Regions from separate parts of the Acidovorax sp. ST3 genome, predicted to be linked through region 4. Evidence: predicted binding sites of a transcription regulator. Region 4 holds the regulator's gene; each other region holds the start of a gene.
The links. The regulator FNR, encoded in region 4, switches genes on or off when oxygen is low (the NO sensors DNR and NnrR bind a similar motif). The targets are predictions, from matches to a motif close to TTGATNNNNATCAA.

Region 1 (5,365 bases), on a different contig from region 4:
ACCCCCGCCACGGTGCGCTCGGGGATGAAGGCCGCAATCAGCAGCGCATACACCGGCAGGCGCGCCGAGCAGGTCATGAGCGGGGCGATCATGATGGTCACCAGCCGGTCGCGCCAGTGGGTGATGGAGCGTGTGGCCATCACGCCTGGCACGGCACACGCAAAGCTCGACAGCAGCGGAATGAACGAGCGGCCCGACAGGCCTACCGTGCCCATCACGCGGTCCAGCAAGAACGCCGCGCGCGGCAGGTAGCCCGAGTCCTCCAGCGCCAGGATGAACAGGAACAGAAACAGGATTTGCGGCAAAAACACCAGCACCCCGCCCGCGCCCGCCAGCACCCCGTCGGTCAGCAGGCTGCGCAAGGGGCCGTCCGCCATGTGGGCGTTGACCTGGGCTGCCAGCCAGCCCACGCCATCTTCGATCCACGACTTGGGCAGCTCGGCCCAACTGAACACCGCCTGGAACATCAGGAACAGCGTGGCCGCCAGGATCAACAGGCCCCACACCGGGTGCAGCACCACCGCATCGATGCGGTCGTCCGTTCGCAGGCTAACCACCGGCACGCGCACGGCCTGGTCCAGAATGCGCCGCACCTCCTGGTGGGTGCGAATGACATCGTTCTGCGCCTCCAGATCGCTCGCGTCCAGGCGCGCCGCCGCATCGGGCGCCACCACCGGGCGCTGCAGTTGCTGCAGGTTGGCACTGTCCAGCCACTGCACCAGCTCCTGGGCGCCGTTGCCGCGCACGCCCACGGTGGCCAGCACGGGCATGCCCAGCTCGCGCGACAGCGCCTCGCGGTCAATCGCAATGCCCTGGCGCTCGGCCACGTCCATCATGTTGAGCACCAGCACCATGGGCAGGCCCAGGGCGCGCGCCTCCAGCACCAGGCGCAGGTTCAGGCGCAGGTGGGTGGCATCGGTCACGCACACCAGCACATCGGGCACGGGCTCGCCGGCGCGGCGCCCGCGCACGATGTCGCGGGTGATGGCCTCGTCCACGCTGTGTGCGTGCAGGCTGTAGGCGCCCGGTAGGTCCAGCACGCGCACGCGGCGGCCGGCGGCGGTCTGCAGCAGGCCTTCCTTGCGCTCCACCGTCACGCCCGCGTAGTTGGCCACCTTCTGGCGCGCACCCGTGAGCAGGTTGAACAGCGCGGTCTTGCCGCAGTTGGGGTTGCCCAGCAGCGCCACGCGCAGGGGCGCATCGGCGGCGGTGGGCTGCACAGTAGCCTGGGCGTTCATGCCAGCTCCTTGGCAGACAGGCTGGTGTCATCCAGCGGCTGCACCTGCACCATCGAGGCCTCCTGGCGACGCAGCGCAAACGTAGCCTGCCCCACCCGCACCGCGATGGGGTCGCCCCCCCATCCGCCGCGTGCGACCACCTGCACGGTTTCACCGGGCAGGAAGCCAATCTCCAGCAAGCGCAGCAGCATGCTGTGCTCTTGCGCGTCCTGCGCGGGCAACAAGCCCGTGACCCGGCCCAAGGCGCGGCGCGGCAACTGGTCCAGCCGCGAGGACAGGTTCTGCTGCGTAGGAAGATGCAACCGCGCCGCAGCGCCATCGTCCATGGTTTTCATGGTGACTGGCCTCGATACAAATAATAGTGATTCTCATTCTACCAATATCTGTATCGCAGTGGTCGCCGTCGCAATCTCTCCTTGATGCAGCGCAAGCTGCAGTGGCCCTTGCCCTGCCGGGCAGTCAGTCAGTCACATGGCTCCAACCTCTTGCACTCCGCCGTAACGCGGATGGACGTGAGCGTGTTTTCGCCGTCGATGTGCCGGGCAGTGAACTGCACCCAGGACCCCTGCGAAATGCCGTGCAGCAACGCGGGGTTGGCCACCCGGAAGGTCTGTGTGGTGAATGGCAACTTGGCGCGGGGCAGCAGCTTGAGCCGCACAAGCGTGGCGTTGCCGCCCGCATCCATCTCCACAGACACCAGCCGCGCACGGGTGTAGACCGGAGCCGCAGGGGCTGCACCCTCTGCAGCAGCCGAGGCCGCGCCCGCCGGTGCAACGGGCTGGGCGCCTGCCGCACCCCACACGGCGGGCAAGGCCAGTGCGGTGGCAAGCGCGCAGCCGTGCCGCCCCCAGCGGGCAAGCAACCAAGTGACTGCCTGCCCCATCAGAACGCCCACGCGCCCAGCTGGTAGTAGTCAAAACCGCTGGTCCGCCCACCCAGGCATCGGGCGAGGAAGTCCTCGGTCTTGCGGTACATGGTGAGATTGTTGGGCCAGCGCTGGTTGCCGTGGCCGTCCCCTTTGAAGGTGACGTAGTCCACCTCTTTGCCCGCCTTGCGCAGGGCCGCCACCATCCATTCGGACTGCTCCAGCTTCACGCGCGGGTCGTTCACACCGTGCATGATGAGGATGGGCTTTTGCGCATGCTCCGCCCGGTACAGGGGCGACTTCGCATCCATGCGCGCACGGTCTTCCGGCACGGCCGGGTTGCCAACATAGCGGTGCCACCAGGGCAGGCCCAGCTCCCAATACGGCGGGGCAGCCTCCAGCAGGCGCGCGATGTCCGTCACGCCCACCACATCCACGGCACACGCAAAGACTTCGGGCGTGAAGGTGGCACCCACCAGGGCTGAATAGCCGCCGTAGCTCGCGCCATAGATCGCCACGCGCTGCGGGTCGGCCACGCCACGCTCCACCGCCCAGCGCACGCCGTCCACCAGATCGTCGTGCATGCGGCCCGCGAACTCGCCCCGGGCTTTTTCCATGTGGTTGCGGCCGTAGCCGCTGGAGCCCCGGTAGTTCACCTGCAGCACGGCATAGCCCCGGTTGGCCAAGAACTGCTGCATGGAGCGGCTGGTGAGGCCATCGCCCCACCGGTCACGCCGCCATGGGCCGCCATGCACCAGCAGCACGGTGGGCAGCCGCTCAGGCGCAACCCCCACGGGTAGCGTGAGGTAGCCGTGAATGGTCAGGCCGTCCCGCGCGGTGTACGTGATGGGCCGGGTGGGCGCCAGGTCCTTGGCAATCAGGCTCAGGCGGTTTTCGCCCAGAAAGCGAGGCTCGTGTCCGTCACGCAGCAGGTAGCTGCGCGTGCCCCGGTCCGTGGCGACAGCGACCGTGAGCACTTTGTCAGTCCGGTCCAGACTGGTCACAAGCACCTCTGCCGGTTGATCTCCTGCCAGCGCAGACAACTGTGCATCAAGCGCGGCGTCGAACACCTTGCGCGCCGGGTAGCCCGGCATGAAGTACGCCAGCAGGGGCTCGCGAGTGCGGCGACTGAGCGTAACTTCATCCAAGTCCACGTCGGGCGAGGCAAACCACTCTTCCTCGGCACCTGTCGTCAGATCGATCCGCACCAGCGCCAGTTTGTCGCGCCCCCGGTTGGACAGCGCCCAGGCCTTGCGGCCTTCGTCGTGCAAGCCAAAGATGTTCAGCGTGTCCCACCGGCTGCGCTCTGCCACCGTCACCCAGGTGCTTGGCTCGGTGCCGGGCCGCTCCAGCAGCACTTGCTCGCCCTGGATCTGTGCCCGGGCGCGCAGCTGACCCTTGGTGTCCACACCCCACCAGTTCACGTTGCCGGGGTTGGTGGCCAGCAGCACCGGCGCGCCGCCCGCAGGGTTCACGCGGTACAGGTCAAACACCTTCTTGTCGCGCTGGTTGGAGGTGACGATGAAGTCGGACGATGCATCCACCGCCTCCGCAAAATGCGCCACCGAACGCGGTGCGGGCATCAACTCGCGCAACTCTGTGCCTGGGCCCTCGACCGCGCCCGCATAGATGCGGGTGTTTTCATCGCCCGTGGGGTCGGCCGTGATGCCGAGCCAGCGGCTGTCGGCACTGAAGCGGATGGTGCGCGCACGGATGCGAAACGCCTTGGCGTCGCCCCCATCGATGGACTGCACCCAGATCGCAGGCACCACGCCGTCGGTGCCAAACCAGGCAATGCGCTTTCCATCGGGCGACACGCGGTAGCCGCCGGTGGACTGGCGGCTGGCGACGAAGTCGCGCACGGGGATCAATTCGGGCAGCTGGGCTCCTGCCAGTGTGGGATGCGTCGGGCCGCTGGCGCAGCCCGCCAACAAAACTCCCGACAACACCGCACACCACCCTATCCATCTTGACGCCACGGAACTCCTCCTCATCTCGTACAACATGGCGGCATTGTGGAATGCCCAACCTTTGCGCCAGCCAAAGGGCCGAGTCGGCACACCGGCACGCATATCGCAGCGTGCTGTGGGCGAAGTGCTCCGCTACAGCGCCTCGGTACGCGCCTCCAGCGCTCTGACCACCGCCACCATGTCCTCCTGCCCCAGGCCCATGTCGGCGGTCTGCGCGAACAGTGCGTGGCACGCATCCAGCAGCGGCGATGCCAGCCGTGCATTGCGTGCCGCCTGGGCCACGAGCTGGTTGTTCTTGAGCACATCGTGGATGGCGGCCTGCACCTCGAAGTCGCGCGCCACCAGCTTGGCCAGCTTCACCTGCGACACGCTGCTGGCCATGGGGCCCGCATCGAGCACCGAGCGGAACAGCTCCATGTCCAGACCATGGTGGTCGGCAAAGTGCGCGGCTTCGCACAGTCCAGTCACCATGGTGATGAGAAAAAGGTTCACCGACAGCTTCATCAGCAGTGCCGACGGCACCGCTCCGCACACAAAGGTGGTGTGGCACATGGGCGCCAGCAACGGCTGCACCGCCTGCACGCTGGCCGGGTCGCCCGCCAGCATGCCCACCAGCTTTCCAGACTCTGCTGGCTTGCGCGATCCCGAAACAGGCGCCTCCACATAGCGCCCGCCGGCAGCCAGGATGTCCTGCTCCAGCGCCTTGGAATACTCGGGTGACGTAGTGCCCATGTGCACGATGATCCGGTCCCGCACCTGCGTGGCAAAACCCGGCGTGCCGCGCCGTAGCGCTTCATCCATGGCTGGTTCGTTGGCCAGCATGAGGATGATGACCTGCGCCTGCGCGCAGACCTCGGCGGGTGTTGCGCCCACTTGCGCGCCAGCGGCGCGCAGAAGCTCGCATTTCTCGGGCGACCGGTTCCACACCCACAACGGGGTGCCGGCCCGCGCCAGGTTCAGTGCCATGGGAAGGCCCATGACGCCCAGTCCGATAAAGCCAATCTGCATAGGAATACCTTTCTTTCTGTCAGCGGAGGGTTGACTGCAGTGCAGCGCCCGTCCATGGCGCCCTGGTGGGGCGGCTGGGGCGTGCGCTGCGCCCACTCTACCCAAAGTGGCGCCCGCGGTGGCAGGGACTTCTGTGCCTGCCCTCTGCATTTGGCATGGCTTAAGCTGCCGCCCGCCACAATCGCCCCATGCACATCCTGCTCATCGAAGACGACCTGGACCTGGGCCGGGCGCTGCAGTCCGCGCTGAAGGTGGAGGGCCTGACCAGCGAGTGGCTGCGCCGC
Region 2 (5,365 bases), on a different contig from region 4:
GGATGAAGAAGTCGGCAAGGGCGACGAGCGCCGCATGGTCGAAAAGCGCCGCGAGTTCATCCTGACCGCCATGCCCGAGCAGCTCAAGCTCAACACCGGCGCCGCGATGGAAGAGCGCGCACGCGGGCTGCACAAGGTGAACACCTACAACCTCAAAGCCAACGTGACGGCGCAATGGGGTTCGCTGGCCAGCCTGCTGCCGCAGAGCAGCATGAAGAATTCGCGCATGCACTGCGGCGCGCCCATCGTGATGATGGCCGTGGGCGATGCGCGCGGCATCCGTACCGCGCAGTTCACCATGGGCAGCCAGGCGCTGGCCCTCAAGCCCGGCACCTTCCACCCCACCTACAGCCGGGGCCTGCATGCGGTGCTGCCCGAATCCGTGCGTGGCAAGGCCGACGACCTCACGGCCACCTTGGACCTGGAGCTGGTAGGCACCGAGCGCCTGGCCATCGTGCCGCTGGGCGGCAACACCGAGGTACTGATGACCAGCAGCTGGCCCCACCCGTCGTTTGCCGGGCGCTTTCTGCCGTCGGAGCGCGAGGTCAAGAAGACCGGCTTTTCGGCCCAGTGGCGCCTGTCGTCGCTGGCCACTACCGCGCAGGCCGACATTGCGAACGGAAAGCGCATCTGCCTGGGCGCCGATGAGGGCACCGACTATGCACACAGCGGGGCCACGCCGGGCGACTGCGCCGACAGCTTCAGCGTGGCCTTCATCGACCCGGTGAATCCCTATTCCCTCTCTGACCGCGCCACTAAATACGGCGTGCTGTTCATCGCCCTCACCTTCGTGGCCGTGGGCCTGTTCGAGCTGATGAAAAAGCTACGCGTGCACCCGGTGCAGTACCTGCTGGTGGGCAGCGCGCTGTGCAGCTTCTTCTTGCTGCTGGTGAGCCTGTCGGAGCACCTGCCGTTTGGCATCTCGTACGCGGTGGCCGCCAGCGCGTGCGTGCTGCTGCTGGCCTACTACGCCAGCCACATGCTGGGCGGGCTCACGCGCGGGGTGCCGCTGGGGGCGGGCATTGCGCTGCTGTATGGCCTGCTGTACGTGTTGCTGCAGCTGGAGCAGACGGCGCTGGTGGTGGGGGCGATTGCACTCTTCCTGGTGCTGGCGGCGGTGATGGTGCTGACGCGCAAGGTGAACTGGTACGGGCTGTCGCAAGGTGGCACGCCCCCGCGCCCCACCATGCCACCGGTGCAGCGCCCCGCAGCGCCGCGCACGGAGGCCGCATGAACGCCACCGCCACCCACACCACGCGCTGGGCCCAGTACCTGGCGCAGGCCCAGGCCCTGACGCCGCCCGCCAGGACCGGCCCCGCAAGGGGCACCGCGCTGACTGCCGCCGAAGCGGCCCGCGTGCAGCGCCACCGCGATCAGTTGATGGCGGCCCTGCGGTCGCAGGACCGGCTGGCCTTGCACTGTGCCAAGCAGCAGGTGCTGGACGCCGCCTTTTGCCCCCGCCGCCCCGAGGCGGACCTCGACCACGGAGGACCTGCGGGCGGCGCTGCAGATTCGCCCGCCCTGCGCCGGGCGCTGCGCGACCTGGCGTGGCACTCAGCGGCCTTGCTGTTGTCGCGCCGCCCGGAGTGCTGAAGGTGTGCCAGGGGGCCTTGCGCAGGTCCCTGGGCAAAATTTTTAATAGAAATGGCCGGTAGCGCAAGTGCAATATGCGCTAGCAGCTATCAAAAACAGAGCGATTACACCACCACAGTGCGGCTGCGCCCCTCGCGTTTGGCGGTGTAGAGCGCAGAGTCGAGCAGGCGCAGGGTGATGTCCAGCGGCCGCAACGGGTCGAACAGCGTGAGCCCCATGCTGACCGACAGCACCAGCGCTGGCTCGATGCCGGGCAGCGGGTGGGCAGCCAGCGCCGCATGCACACGCTCGGCCACCACCTGTGCCTGGTCGAGCCCGGTGGCGGGCAACAGGGCCAGAAACTCCTCGCCCCCCCAGCGCCCCAGCACATCGGCCGCACGGAAGACGTCGCGGCACAGCGTGGCAAACAGCTGCAGGGCCTGGTCGCCCACATGGTGGCCGTACACGTCGTTCACGCGCTTGAAGTGGTCCAGGTCCATCATCAGCAGGCAGGCCGGCTCATGGCCCCGCTGCAGCAGCGCCCATTCCTGGCGCAGGCGGTCGGTGAACGAGCGGCGGTTGGCCAGGCCGGTCAGCACATCGGTATGGGCCAGCACGTCCATCTGGTGGCGGGCCGCCTCCAGCTCCACCAGCATCTGGCCCTGGCGGTCGTTGGCGCGCTTGAGCTCCAGCAGCCGGATCACCTGGCGCGCCAGGGCACTGAGCAGGTCCTGCACCTTGGCAGACAGCTCGCGCGGCCGGTGGTCCAGCACGCACAGCGTGCCCAGCACAAACCCGTCCGGCGTGACCAGCGGCGCCCCGGCGTAAAAGCGCAGCGGGTTCTTTTGCGTGACGATGGCGTAGTGCGCAAAACGCGGGTCTTGCGCCAGGTCGGGCACGATGAAGACGCCGGACTGCCGGATGGCGTAGCGGCACACGGACTCGTTCAGCGGGGTCTCCCGCAGTGCAAACCCGCGCGCGGCCTTGAACCACTGGCGCTGGTTGTCCAGCAGGCTGATCAGGGCCACGGGGGCTTCGCAGATGTAACCCGCCAGGTCGGCCAGCTCGTCGTAAGCGGGCTCCATGGGGGTGTCAAGAATGCCGTAGCGCTGCAGGGCTTGCAGGCGGTCGGTGTCGTCGCAGGGGTCGTCAGAAGGGGTGGTGTCGGCCATGACGCGAAGCGGCCGCGCCGCCCCCATTTGCCTTGAGATGGGGCAGCATGCCATACAAGCCGCACAGCTGCATGGGTGTTAGCCCGATTGCCCCATGACTTCGTCAGGCGGAACGCTTACCTTGATGCTCTGGTGCAGCGTTCGGTGTGCCCACTGCAGCGGGCAGTCCGTCAATATATGGGGGTCAGGCTGCCAAGGCAGGTGCGGCATCACGCTGGGAAGCGGGCTCGTCGGCACCGGGCGCGCCGGAGTCTGAGCAGGTGGCGCCACCGCATCCGTGGATCAATGCCTCGGGCAGCGCTGTGGGAGCGTGCACCACGCCCGTGGTGGGGTCAAAGCCCACGCGGCGCAGGTGCAGTGCCAGCGAGGCATCCATGCTCTGCGCGTGCTGCGGAAACCACAGCGCCAGCTCGCTGGCCATCACCCGCAGCACCTTCAGGTCGCCCTGCTCGGCGCGGGCCGTGCCTTCCCGCATCACCTGCAGCACCACCTTGTGCTGCATGCTGTGGCAGTTGCCCGAAGCAAAGCGGGTAGAAGCCATCCAGTCGTCTTCCTGGCCGAAATGCTGCTCGGTGTGCTCCACCAGCGTACGCCAGCGGGGCAGCAGCTCTGCGTCGCGGGCCTGGTCCACGGCGGCCAGCAGGTCGACAAACTCCCGGTGGGTGTCATCCATCAGGGGCAGGTCGAGGTTCAGTGCATCAGACCATTCGAGGTGGGCCATGGGACTCCTTGGGCAGGCGGCAGATCAAGCGAAGCTGCGAGCTTAGAAGCCCCGGACCTGCCGGGTGTTGATGCAGGTCATGGCATCCCCATACGCAGCCAGGCCCTGCGCCGCGCGCAGCGGGCAGGGCCTGGTACAGCCTGGTAGGGCAAGGTATCAGGTCAGGCGCTCAACGCCCGGCCGATCAGCTCTGGCCGTACATGCGCTTGGCGTCGTCCACACACTTGGACTTGAGGTCGCCGCTCATGGCGTCGCAGCGCTCCTTGGCGGCCTTGTAGTTGGCTTCGTTCTTCTCGGCGGTGGCATCCTTGCGGGCCTCGGCCACGTTGGCAGCCTTCTCGGCGGCCGTGTCTGCAGGCTTGGCCTGAGCGGCGGCCACCTTGGCGTTTTCCTTGGCCTTCACGTGTTCGGCCTTGGCATCCTTCACGCACACGTCCTTGGCGTTGCCGGTCAGGTCGTCGCACTTTTCCTTGGCGACGGCGTAGGCGGCATCGGCGCGGGCTTCAGCGACCTTCTGGCTGGCCTTGGCGCTGGGCTTGTACTGGGCTTCAAGTTCCGCCTTGGCCACGTCTTCCGCGCCCTTGGCTTCCTTCACGCAGATGTCCTTGGCGTTGGCCTTGAGGGCATCGCACTTTTGCTTGTTCATCTTGTAGTCTGCCGAGATGCTTTCCTTGGCGGCCTTGTGTTCCGCAGGGGTCATGGCAAAAGCGGTGGTCGCCATCAGACCAGCTGCGCAGGCGGCGATCAGGGTGCGTTGGAATGTCATGGTTTTCTCCTCGATGAAATTGAATGCAATGGGTGTGAATTTTTGGGGGGCGGTGCGCCAGGGGTGGCCTGGCGGGGCGCGGAGCGAAGGCCCCGCAGCGCGGTCACGCTGTTTGCGCTATCAGTCGTTGAAGCGGAAGTCAGGGTGGCGGTCTTGCCATTCCTTGAGCTGCTTTTCAGCCGCGTCGCGGGCAATGCCCTGGCGCTCTTGCAGCTTGCCCAGGAACTGTTCGCGCTTGCCGTCAATGACATCGAAATCGTCGTTCGTGAGCTTGCCCCACTGTTCGATCATCTTGCCCTTGAACTGCTTCCAGTTGCCCTTGATGGTGTCTTCATTCATGGTGTGACTCCTTGTGCGAATTTCGCTTCAGCCATCCACTCGAAGTGCGTGGAACCTTTGCGTGATGCGATGGAGTTCACTGTAAAAATGATCGGGCGCCGACGCCGTAGTCCGCGCCACGCAGCACGCGTCAGCACAGGACTACGGGCGTGACGGACATCGCCGATGCAGTGGCTCTGGCCCTCTGGCGAAGGCCCAACGCCGCCCCCGCAGGGTACAAAGTGTTGCAATGGCCCATCATTCAGACCCTGGGTGCGGCAGGCATTGCAGAGGCGTGTTTCGCTTGGTAACACTTGTGTTTCCAGGCGGGCGCGGCGTGTGATTTAGTCACGGCTGTGCTGCCAGCGGCAGACTTTTGACCACGACCACCATGACACATCCATACGAGGAGACTCTGACAACTGCGGTTGCAGAGGCACCTGAGGGCCAGCCCCTTCCCAACGCATCAACAGCCACCAGCAGTCGGGCCCATGCGCCCCTGCTGACGGCGCTGTTCGCGTCCACTGCCTTGGCCGCCTGTGGCGGCGGAGATGTGGAGGCCCCCAAAACACTGATGCAGGCCAGCACTGCGCCTCGCATGCCATTGTTGGGTGATATGGAAGGCTCTGGCTTCTATCGATCGAACCAAGCTGCTGCTCGCACACCCACACCTGATGAGTTTATGGACTGGGCGGAAATGATCTTCCCGCAGTACTTCGACTCACACCAGGCCACCCTCACCGACGGCGCGCTGTCCTTCCGCTACTACGGGGGCACCGGTAACTACCTGGGCGTATATCAAGGCAGCGTCGTAGT
Region 3 (5,365 bases), on a different contig from region 4:
AGACCGGCACGCTGACCGTGGGCCAGCCCCGGCTCACGGCGTTTGAGGTGGTGCCTGGCCTGGATGACAGCGCGGTGATGGCGGCGGTGGCCGCTGTGCAAAGTGGCAGTGAACACCCGCTGGCGCGCGCGGTAGTGGCGGCTGCGGGCGAGCGGCAGATCAACGTGGCCACCGCGCAGGATGTGCGCGCCGTGCCCGGGCGCGGCACCGAGGGCGAGGTGGACGGCGAGAGCTACTTGGTGGGCAGCCTGCGCTGGATGCAGGAGCTGGGGGTGGGCCTGGGCCCGCTGTCAGACCGCGCGGAGGCGTTGCAGCGCGAAGGCGCCACGGTGTCCGCCGTGGCCCAGCGGGTCACGGAAGGGTTGGCGCTGCGGGCATTGATGGCCTTTGGCGACGAGCCCAAGCCGGGCGCGCGCGAGGCGCTGGCGGCGCTCAAGGCGCGCGGCATTCGCACCGTGATGGTGTCGGGCGACAACCGGGGCGCGGCCGAGGCCATGGCGCGTCGACTGGGGCTGGACCCGGCCGCGGGCGAGGTGATGGCCGAGGTGTTGCCGGGCGACAAGGCGGCCAAGGTGGCTGCGTTGCAACAGGGCACCGATGGCAAGCACCATCATGTGGCGATGGTGGGCGACGGCGTTAACGATGCCCCCGCGCTGGCGGCGGCCGATGTGGGCATGGCCATGGGCAACGGGACTGATGTGGCCATGCACGCAGCGGGCATTACGCTGATGCGCGGCGACCCGATGCTGGTGGCGGCGGCGCTGGATATTTCGCACCGCACGGTGATGAAGATCCGCCAGAACCTGTTCTGGGCGTTTGCATACAACGTGGCGGGCATTCCGCTGGCGGCGCTGGGTTACCTGAACCCGGTGGTGGCGGGCGCAGCCATGGCGCTGAGTTCGGTCAGCGTGATGGCGAATGCCCTCCTACTCAAGCGGTGGCGCATGTGATAAATACGTACAGCACGGTCATCGATGTCTGGCAAACTGCAACGATTTGTTGCGAATCCGTCGCCTCGGGGGAGGTGCGGCGACCGCATTGGCATAGCTATATCAAGGACGACAGATCATGAATCTCTTCTCGCTCATGCGGCAGTTCACCATACGTTTGCGCATGCTGGGCGCCATTGGCGTGGTGCTGGGCCTGCTGGGGCTGCTGGGGGGCGCGGGCATGCTGGGCATGTTCCGCATCAACGACATGAGCCAGAACTTCATGGACCACTCGTTCGCCAAGGTGAGCAGCATGGCCGAGCTGCGGGGCGAGATGGGGGCCATCCGCCAGTACGAGAAGGACATGATCATTGGCTACGAAAAGCCCGAAGCCGTGAAGGCCGCCCATGCCAAGTGGGTGGAGAGCCAGGACAAGGCCAAGAAGATTGCCAACAAGTTCCTGGAAGGCGGGGAAGACTCTGACAACGCGGTGGTGCGCAACATCGTCAAGCGCCTGGACAGCTATCGCGAGCTGTTTGCGCACGTGGCGCGCCAGCTGGAGGCGGGCGGCTACGACACCGCCACCATTGCCAACCGCATGAGCGGCAAGGCCGTGGCCGAGTTTGCCGAGGCCGACAAGCTGATGGCCGAGCTGGACTCGGTGCTGCGCGCCGAGGTGTCCAAGTCGGTGGCGCAGCAGAGCGAGGTGTCCAACCAGACCAAGTGGCTGTTTGTGCTGGCGGTGCTGATCACCGTGGTGGTGGTGGTGCCCACCACGCTGATGAACATGAACTCCATCTGCAAGCCCCTCGAAGAAGCACGCAAGATGGCCCAGGCCATTGCGGGCGGCGACCTGTCGCAGCACATTGCTGCCGAGGGCAAGGACGAAGTGGCCGACCTGCAGCGCGCGCTGCGCGACATGCAGCAAGGCCTGAGCGCACTGGTGGCGCAGGTGCGGGATGCCAGCGGCAACATCGCCACGGCCAGCCAGGAGATCGCTACGGGCAATCAGGACCTGTCGCAACGCACCGAGCAGACGGCCAGTAACGCGCAAGAAGCTGTGTCTTCGCTGTCGCAGCTCACGTCCACGGTGCAACAGACGGCGTCGTCGTCGCAGATGGCGAACCAGCTGGCCGCGTCGGCCTCGCAGATGGCCACCCACGGTGGCGGCGTGGTGCAGCAGGCCGTAGCCAGCATGCACGAGATTTCGACATCGAGCCGCAAGATCGGCGACATCATCGGCCTGATCGACTCCATTGCCTTCCAGACCAATATCCTGGCGCTGAACGCGGCCGTGGAAGCGGCCCGCGCAGGCGAGCAGGGCCGGGGCTTTGCGGTGGTGGCCAGCGAGGTGCGCAGCCTGGCGCAGCGCAGTGCGGCGGCGGCCAGCGACATCAAGGGACTGATCCAGAGCAGCGTGACGGCTGTGGACGGCGGCGTGCGCCACGTGGAAGAAGCCGGCACGGCCATGAAGGACATCGTGAGCAGCGTGCAGCGCGTGGGCGACATCATTGGCGAGATCACGGCCGCAGCGTCCGAGCAATCGGCCGGCATTGGCCAGGTGAACAGCTCGGTGGGCGAGATCGACCGCATGACGCAGCAGAACGCGGCGCTGGTGGAAGAGTCCGCCGCCGCTGCCGAGTCGCTGCGCGAGCAGGCCGCGCGCCTGTCGCACGTGGTGCAGCAGTTCCGTCTGGCCGAATCGGCCGGTGGCTATGGCCACGGCGGCGCAGTGGCTGCCCCCTATGCAGACCAGGCGCCCCAGGCGCTGGCTGCAGGCCCTGCGCAGGCACGCCTGACGCACTGACCGCACCAGGCCTTTCCTTTCGACGAGCCCCGCAGGCCTGGTCTGCGGGGCTTTTTTGTGGGCGGTGCTGCCCGGCGGTTTATTGACCTGCGTCATGGGCGCACCGGGGAGCGCGTGGCACCCTTGGGGCCTTGTTGAACCTGGGGAGTGCGCCATGCCGTCGATCAGTCTGCGAACCATTCGCGAGGAGCATGCGTCGCTCGCAGCGGTGCTGCACTCGCTGCGCCTGATGCTGGACCAGGGCCCAGGTGACGAGCCCGCTGCGTTCTTTGACGTGATGCGGGCGATGCTGTTCTACATCGATGAGTTTCCCGAGCGGCAGCACCACCCCAAGGAGTCGCAGTGGCTGTTCCCCAAGGTGGCCGAGCGCTCACCCCAGGCGGCCGAGGCCATCGCCCAGCTGGAGCGAGACCATGCCGGCGGCGAGGCCGCGGTGCGCGAACTGCAGCACCTGCTGCTGGGCTGGGAGCTGATGGGCGATGCGCGCCGCGAGGCGTTTGCGCTGGCGCTGGAGCGCTACATCCGCTTTTACCTGGAGCACATGCGCCTGGAAGAAACCGTGGTGCTGCCCGCCGCGCAGGAGGCCCTGCAGCCGAGCGACTGGACCGCCATCGACGCGGCCTTTGCCAGCAACACCAACCCGCTGGCCCCCGGCAAGCCGCGCGATGCGGCGTATGACCGCCTGTTCACCCGCATCGTGATGCGGGCGCCGAGCCCGATCGGGCTCGGTTCACCCTCCTGAGCGGCAGCGCCGCTCGGTGGGGACTCAGGCGCTGAGCGCCGGGTAGTCCGTGTACCCCTCGGCCCCGCCGCCGTACAGCGTGGCCCGGTTCACCTCGTTGAGCGGGGCGTTGGCTTTCAGGCGCGCCACCAGGTCGGGGTTGGCGATGAAGGGGCGTCCAAAGGCCACGATGTCGGCACCGTTGGCCAGGGCGGCATCGGCCAGTTCGCGCGTGTAGGCGTTGTTGACCATCCATGCACCCTTGCCACCCGCTGCGCGGTAGGCGGCCTTGAGGGCGGCGTAGTCAAACGGGCGGCCTTCCACCTCGCGCGGGCCGCCGGTGGCGCCTTCGATCACGTGGATGTAGGCAAGGCCCAGGGGCGCCAGCTGGCGCACCACATGGTCGAACAGCGGCTGCGGATCGGCGTCCACGATGTCGTTGGCGGGGGTGACGGGCGACAGGCGGATGCCGGTGCGGCCGCCGCCGATTTCCTCGACGATGGCGCGGGTCACTTCCAGCAGCAGGCGCGCGCGGTTGGCGATGCTGCCGCCATAGTCGTCGGTGCGCTGGTTGGCGCCGGTCTTGAGGAACTGGTCGATCAGGTAGCCGTTGGCTGCGTGGATTTCCACACCGTCAAAACCCGACGCAATGGCGTTGCGCGCGGCGTGGCGGTAGTCCTGCACGATGCCGGGGATCTCTTCGGCGTCGAGTGCGCGGGGCATGGAGGTGGGCGTGAAGGTGGGCACGCCGTCCTTGATGAGCACGGTCTTGGTGTTGGCCTGCACGGCCGAGGGTGCGACGGGTGCAGCATTGCCCGGCTGCAGGTCGGTGTGCGAGACACGGCCCACGTGCCACAGCTGCACCACGATCTTGCCGCCGGCGTCGTGCACGGCGCGGGTCACCTTCTTCCAGCCGTCCAGCTGTTCGGTGCCATAGAGGCCCGGCACATCGGCATAGCCCTGGGCTTGCGGGCTGATGGCTGTGGCCTCGGAAATGATGAGACCGGCACTGGCGCGCTGCGCGTAGTAGGTGGCGACCAGGTCGGTGGGGATGGCCTCGGGCGAGCGGTTGCGCGTGAGCGGCGCCATGGCAATGCGGTTGGCCAGCTGGAGGTCGCCCGCGCGGGTGGGTTCAAACAAAGAGGTCATGTTGAAGGTGTCCTGTAGAGGTACGTGCAAACAAAGCAGCCTTGCAGCTTAATGCTGCAGCGCAAAACGTGCAGCACACTGGCGTCAACAAGGGCTCCGGTTTTGTGTTAACCCCGTGCTGTCCCGGCGGCGCAAGCGGCGCGGGTGCGGTTGCATGAGAATGGACCGCCATGCCCTCGCCACCGCCCTCCGCACCGCTTTCCATCTCTCCGTTGCGCAGCCTGTGGCTTGCCGTGGCCCTGTCGATGGGGGCCGCCATTTCGCTGGGCATCACGCGGTTTGCCTATGCCCTGTTGCTGCCGCCCATGCGAGAAGACCTGGGCTGGTCTTACACGCTGGCAGGGGGCATGAACACGGCGAATGCGCTGGGCTACTTGCTCGGTGCTCTGGTCACGCCCTGGCTGTTGCGGCGCGTGGCGCCGGGGGCAGTGCTGCTGGTGGGCGCGGTGATGGCTACGGTGTTCATGGGCCTGAGCGGGTTTTTCACGCAGGCAACGCCCTTGCTGGCGCAGCGCCTGCTGGCTGGTGGGGCCAGTGCGCTGGTGTTCATTGCCGGGGGCTTGCTCGCGGCGCGGCTGGGTGCGCAGGTGCCGGGGCGCAGCGGATTGCTGCTGGGCCTGTACTACGGCGGCACGGGTTGGGGCATCAGCCTGTCGGCGCTGCTGGTGCCCGCGGTGCTGGGCGTGGCGCCTGCGCCGCATGGCTGGACCTGGGCCTGGTGGGCGCTGGCGTTGGCCTGTGTGGCGGCCACGCTGGCGC
Region 4 (5,365 bases):
CCCCGCATGAAGGCCCTGCGCACCGTGGGCGTGCCTTATACCGATGAGCAGATCACGGCAGCGGCGGGCGAAGTCAAGGGCAAGACGGAGCAGGATGCGCTCATCGCCTACCTGCAAGTCATGGGCCGTGCGCTCAAGTAAGCAAAGGAGATATCCCATGGACATCACCACCATGCGCATCGTCGCCACCCTGGCATCGATGGCCTGCTTCATTGGCATCTGGGTCTGGGCCTACCGAGGCCGCAACAAGGCCCGGTTCGACGAGGCAGCCCAGCTGCCTTTCGAGACAGATTGACCTTCACCAGAACGAGAACACCCCATGAGTGACTTCACCAGCAATTTCTGGTCGGTCTTTGTGACCACGCTGACCCTGGTCGGCATCATCGCCTGTGGCATCCTGCTTTGGATGGCGGGCCGCAAGAAGGTGGTGGCCACCTCCGACAACACCACTGGCCACGTTTGGGATGAGGACCTGGTCGAGATGAACAACCCCCTACCGCGCTGGTGGGTGTGGCTGTTCGTCATCACCATCGTCTTTGGCCTGGGCTACCTGGCCGCCTATCCGGGCCTGGGCAGCTTCACCGGCAAGCTCAACTGGACGCAGAAGGGCGAGTACGAAGCCGAAATGGCCAAGGCGAAGACGGAGCTGGAGCCGCTGTACGCACGCTTTGCCTCCATGAAGCCTGAAGACGTTGCCGCCGACCCCCAGGCCCATGCCATTGGCGAGCGCTTGTTCATGAACAACTGCGCACAGTGCCACGGCTCGGATGCGCGCGGCAGCAAGGGCTTCCCCAACCTGACGGACAACGACTGGCTGCACGGCGGCACGCCCGAGAAGATCCGCGAGACGCTGGAGAAGGGCCGCATCGGCAACATGCCTCCCATGGCAGCCGCAGTGGGCTCCCCGGAAGACGTGCGTAACCTGTCGCACTACGTGCTGAGCCTGTCGGGCAGCCCCCATGACTCGCTGCGCGCATCGCTGGGCAAGGCCAAGTTTGCGGCCTGCGCAGCCTGCCACGGCATGGACGGCAAGGGCAACCAGGCACTGGGCGCGCCCAACCTGACCGATGACATCTGGCTGCATGGCTGGGGCGAGGCCGCCATCACCGCCATGATCAACAACGGCAAGGTCAACCAGATGCCTGCACAGGCCGAAAAGTTGACCGAGGCGCAGATCGGCGTACTCTCTGCCTATGTGTGGGGCCTGTCGAACAAGCAGGTGGCTGCACGCTGACCTGACTGCCGGGCGGTGCGTGAGACGCACCGCCCGGGTTTCCGTTTGAAGGCACCCCTTTTGCGCCTTAATTCCGTTCACAAAGCGACACCATGAGCACACCCAGCGAGCCGGCTCGCAAGGTCATCCCGATTACGCCAGTCGCGGCAGATGCGTCTTCTGCGGGCGAGATCATCTCGCTGTACGAAGCGCAAAAGAAGATCTACCCGCGTTCCATCAGCGGCCTGTTTGCGCGCTGGCGCTGGGGCATGGTGTTTCTCACGCAGCTGGTGTTTTACGGGTTGCCGTGGTTTGAGTGGGGCCAGCGCCAGATGGTGCTGTTTGACCTGGGGGCTCGCAGGTTCTACATCTTTGGTCTGGTGCTGTATCCACAGGATTTCATCTACCTCACTGGCCTTCTGATCATTTCGGCGTTGTCGCTGTTCCTGTTCACCGCAGTGGCCGGGCGTCTGTGGTGTGGCTTTGCGTGCCCGCAGACGGTGTACACAGAAATGTTCATGTGGATCGAGCACAAGATCGAAGGCGATCGCAGTGCCCGGCTCCGCCTGGACAACGGCCCCTGGACGTTCGAGAAGATCCGCAAGAAGTTTTTCAAGCAAGTGGTGTGGATCGCGGTGGCCCTGTGGACCGGGTTTACTTTTGTGGGGTACTTCGTCCCCATTCGAGAGCTGGGCAGCGAGCTGCTGGCGTTCCAGGGCAGCTGGCAGATTTTCTGGGTGCTGTTCTACGGTTTTGCCACCTATGGCAATGCGGGCTTCATGCGCGAGCAGGTCTGCAAGTACATGTGCCCTTATGCGCGCTTTCAGAGCGCGATGTTTGATAAAGACACGCTGATCGTTACCTACGACCCTGAACGTGGCGAGCAGCGTGGTCCGCGCAAGAAGAGCATCGACTACAAAGCCCAGGGGCTGGGCGATTGCATTGACTGCTCGCTCTGTGTGCAAGTCTGTCCGGTAGGCATCGACATCCGCAAGGGCTTGCAGTACGAATGCATCGGCTGTGGCCTGTGCGTGGACGCCTGCAACACCGTGATGGACAAGATGCAGTACCCGCGTGGGCTCATCCGCTATTCGACCCAGAACGGCGTGGCCAAGCACTGGACGCAGTCGCAGATGTTGCGCCGCGTGCTGCGTCCCCGCGTGCTGATTTACAGCGCCGTGCTGGTCACCCTCTGCGTGGCCATGTTGGCCAGCCTGGTGGTGCGCACGCCGCTAAAGGTGGATGTGGTGCGGGACCGCGCTGCGCTCTCGCGCATCGTGGCAGGTGGCAAGCTGGAGAACATTTACCGGCTGCAGATCATGAATGCCACCGAGGGCGAGCAGCGTTATCGCATCAGCGCGCGGGGCCTGGATAGGCTCGAAGTGGCTTCCGAGGCTGAAGTGGACATTGGCGCGGCAGAGTCTCGCTGGGTGGCCGTGCGGTTGCAGATTCCTTATGGTTCCGCCACGCCCGGGTCACATGCCGTTCAGTTTGATGTGCAGGCCGTAGGAGCAGCGGCTCATGTGACGGAAAAATCCGTGTTCCTTGTACCGCGTTGAGCGGTATTCCGGTGGGGCCCTTCGGGGCCGCACTTTGACCGATATTGTTGAGGAGTAAAGCACCATGTCTTCAAACCCTGCCATTGCAACCCCGGCGGCAACCGTACCCTGGTGGAAGTTTGGCCATGTGTGGCTGGTGATTGCCGGGCCTCTGATCGTGATCGTGGCGGGCTTTGTGACGCTGTGGCTGGCGATTTCGCGGCCCGACCCCGTGGTGGCGGAGGACTACTACCGCCAGGGCATCGAAATCAACAAGACACTGGTGGCGCCGGAAAAGAGTCTGGCGCCGGCCCTCAAGGCCCGCAACCACGCGGCCACCCCCGTGCAGGACCAACCACGCTGAAAACCCCAGGGTCGCGCACCCGGGCGACCCCGGCAGCACCAGGAGACAGAACCGATATGTGGACGCAACGCCTGATGTGGATTGCATGGCCCGCCTTTTTGATGGCGGGTGTGCTGGAGATGCTGGTTTTTGCCATGGTGGACCCCCAGGACCTGCATTGGTTCGGGCAGCCTCTGGCGCTGTCGCGGCAGGGGGTGTACACCCTCGCATTTTTTGTGTTCTGGGCCATCACCATGGCCACCAGCGCGTTGACCACGCTGCTGTCCATGTCACCGTTTGAGGTCAACCGCTGTCCCGTGCCCGACGGGGAGCGGCCTGACGATTGCCGCAAGACATCATCTTGCTCCTGAGTCTTTTCGCCAGTTGATGCAGGCATGCGGTGCATGCCGTTTTAGAAGAGACAGGCGGATTTTGTATGGGCCCAACCCTCAGCCTAGGAGGGACCGTAATCAGTGGCAGGTCTGCTGGCTGTTCACAATGCGTCGCAGGGCATCGGTGTCAAGGATGCGCACATGGCGCTGTTTGACCTCCACGATGCCTTCTTCCACAAATTTAGAGAAGGTGCGGCTCACTGTTTCAAGTTTGAGGCCCAGGTAGCTGCCGATCTCTTCGCGCGTCATGCGCAGCACCAGTTCTGATTGCGAGAAGCCCCGTGCATGCAGGCGCTGCACCAGGTTGAGCAAGAAGGCCGCCAGCCGCTCCTCGGCACGCATGCTGCCCAGCAGCAGCATCACACCATGTTCGCGCACGATCTCGCGGCTCATGATCTTGTGCACGTGGTGCTGCAGGGCCGTGACTTCGCGGGAAAGTTCTTCGATGCGGTCGAAAGGCATGACGCAGACCTCGGCATCCTCAAGGGCCACCGCGTCACAGGTATGGTGGTCGTTCACGATGCCGTCCAGCCCGATGATCTCCCCCGCCATCTGAAAACCTGTGACTTGGTCGCGACCGTCTTCGGTGGCCACGCAGGTCTTGAAAAAACCGGTGCGGATGGCATACAGGGACGTGAAGGACTCGCCATTGCGAAACAGCGTGCCGCCGCGCTTGACCTTGCGGCGGACAGCAACGACCTCGTCAATGCGCTGCAGTTGCTCTTCGTTCAAGCCCACGGGCATGCACAGCTCGCGGAGGTTGCAGTTGGAGCAGGCGACTTTGATGGTGAGCGGGTTCATAGACACATGGGCTTGGGTTAGCGGTCAAGCATATCGCGCTTGCCGTACACGAACCTGAATACAGGGCGCGGGCAAGCGGCTGACCTTCATCAAATTGTCGCCGTATCGCTTGCGGGTTCACTTGATGCAGGTCAAGGACATGTCCCAGAGCCTACGGCACAGTCAAGGTGTACGCAAGGAAATTTCCCCATGACTGCTGTTTCGCCAGACCTTCTGCGCCGCTTTGACGTGCCAGGGCCCCGCTATACATCCTATCCAACGGCCGACCGTTTCGTGGAGGCGTTTGGTCAGGAAGACTACGTGCTGGCGCTGCAACAGCGCCGCTCGGGCACGCTGGCCAAGGCCATGCCGCTGTCCCTGTACGTGCACATCCCGTTTTGCGAATCCCTGTGCTACTACTGCGCCTGCAACAAGATCATCACCAAGCACCATGACCGCGCCGAGGTCTACTTGCGCTACCTGAGCCGCGAGATCGACCTGCACACCGCGCACTGTGGCGTGGGACAGGTGGTGAGTCAACTGCACCTGGGTGGAGGCACGCCCACCTTCCTCTCCGATGCGGGCCTGCGAGAGCTGATGGCCATGCTCAAGCGCAGCTTCACGCTGGCGCCTGGGGGGGAATACTCCATCGAGGTGGACCCTCGCACCGTCAATGCAGAGCGTCTTGCACTGTTGGCTGAGCTGGGTTTTAACCGGCTGAGTTTTGGCGTGCAGGACTTTGATGCCGAAGTGCAGAAGGCTGTGCACCGCATCCAGCCCGCCGAACAGGTGTTTGCGCTGGTGGAGTCTGCGCGTTCGTTGGGCTTTGACTCGGTGAATGTGGATTTGATCTACGGCCTGCCGCGCCAGACGCCCGAGTCTTTTGACCGCACGCTGGCCCAGGTGGCGCAACTGCGGCCTGACCGCATCGCGCTGTATGCTTACGCGCACCTGCCAGAGCGTTTCAAGCCACAGCGCCGCATCATCTCTGCGGAGTTGCCCACGGGCGCGAGCAAGCTCTCCATGTTGTCGCGCTCGCTCGATGCCTTCATGGATGCTGGATACGCGTACGTGGGCATGGACCACTTTGCGCTGCCCA

Region 1: a site for FNR is predicted at 1,655-1,668, ahead of DNK89_RS10510 (FeoA family protein). Genes of this name have one in related genera too.
Region 2: a site for FNR is predicted at 3,533-3,546, ahead of DNK89_RS12795 (hemerythrin domain-containing protein). Genes of this name have one in related genera too.
Region 3: a site for FNR is predicted at 2,819-2,832, ahead of DNK89_RS14075 (hemerythrin domain-containing protein). Genes of this name have one in related genera too.

The regions. Positions count from the first base shown of each region.
Region 1 is NZ_QKVP01000003.1:263,715-269,079, forward strand. Features, by position in the region: gene DNK89_RS10505 (ferrous iron transporter B) at 1-1,238, opposite strand, end outside; gene DNK89_RS10510 (FeoA family protein) at 1,235-1,564, opposite strand; gene DNK89_RS10515 (copper-binding protein) at 1,702-2,100, opposite strand; gene DNK89_RS10520 (S9 family peptidase) at 2,121-3,965, opposite strand; gene DNK89_RS10525 (NAD(P)-dependent oxidoreductase) at 4,206-5,081, opposite strand; gene DNK89_RS10530 (response regulator transcription factor) at 5,270-5,365, shown strand, end outside.
Region 2 is NZ_QKVP01000004.1:17,266-22,630, forward strand. Features, by position in the region: gene creD (cell envelope integrity protein CreD) at 1-1,234, shown strand, start outside; gene DNK89_RS12785 (hypothetical protein) at 1,231-1,593, shown strand; gene DNK89_RS12790 (sensor domain-containing diguanylate cyclase) at 1,698-2,744, opposite strand; gene DNK89_RS12795 (hemerythrin domain-containing protein) at 2,929-3,465, opposite strand; gene DNK89_RS12800 (hypothetical protein) at 3,650-4,231, opposite strand; gene DNK89_RS12805 (CsbD family protein) at 4,352-4,570, opposite strand; gene DNK89_RS12810 (DUF1800 family protein) at 4,941-5,365, shown strand, end outside.
Region 3 is NZ_QKVP01000004.1:295,749-301,113, reverse strand. Features, by position in the region: gene DNK89_RS14085 (cation-translocating P-type ATPase) at 1-950, shown strand, start outside; gene DNK89_RS14080 (methyl-accepting chemotaxis protein) at 1,069-2,736, shown strand; gene DNK89_RS14075 (hemerythrin domain-containing protein) at 2,891-3,478, shown strand; gene DNK89_RS14070 (alkene reductase) at 3,503-4,606, opposite strand; gene DNK89_RS14065 (YbfB/YjiJ family MFS transporter) at 4,777-5,365, shown strand, end outside.
Region 4 is NZ_QKVP01000005.1:262,051-267,415, forward strand. Features, by position in the region: gene ccoO (cytochrome-c oxidase, cbb3-type subunit II) at 1-141, shown strand, start outside; gene DNK89_RS17365 (CcoQ/FixQ family Cbb3-type cytochrome c oxidase assembly chaperone) at 158-295, shown strand; gene ccoP (cytochrome-c oxidase, cbb3-type subunit III) at 320-1,234, shown strand; gene ccoG (cytochrome c oxidase accessory protein CcoG) at 1,327-2,772, shown strand; gene DNK89_RS17380 (FixH family protein) at 2,837-3,115, shown strand; gene DNK89_RS17385 (hypothetical protein) at 3,172-3,465, shown strand; gene fnr (fumarate/nitrate reduction transcriptional regulator Fnr) at 3,565-4,287, opposite strand; gene hemN (oxygen-independent coproporphyrinogen III oxidase) at 4,477-5,365, shown strand, end outside.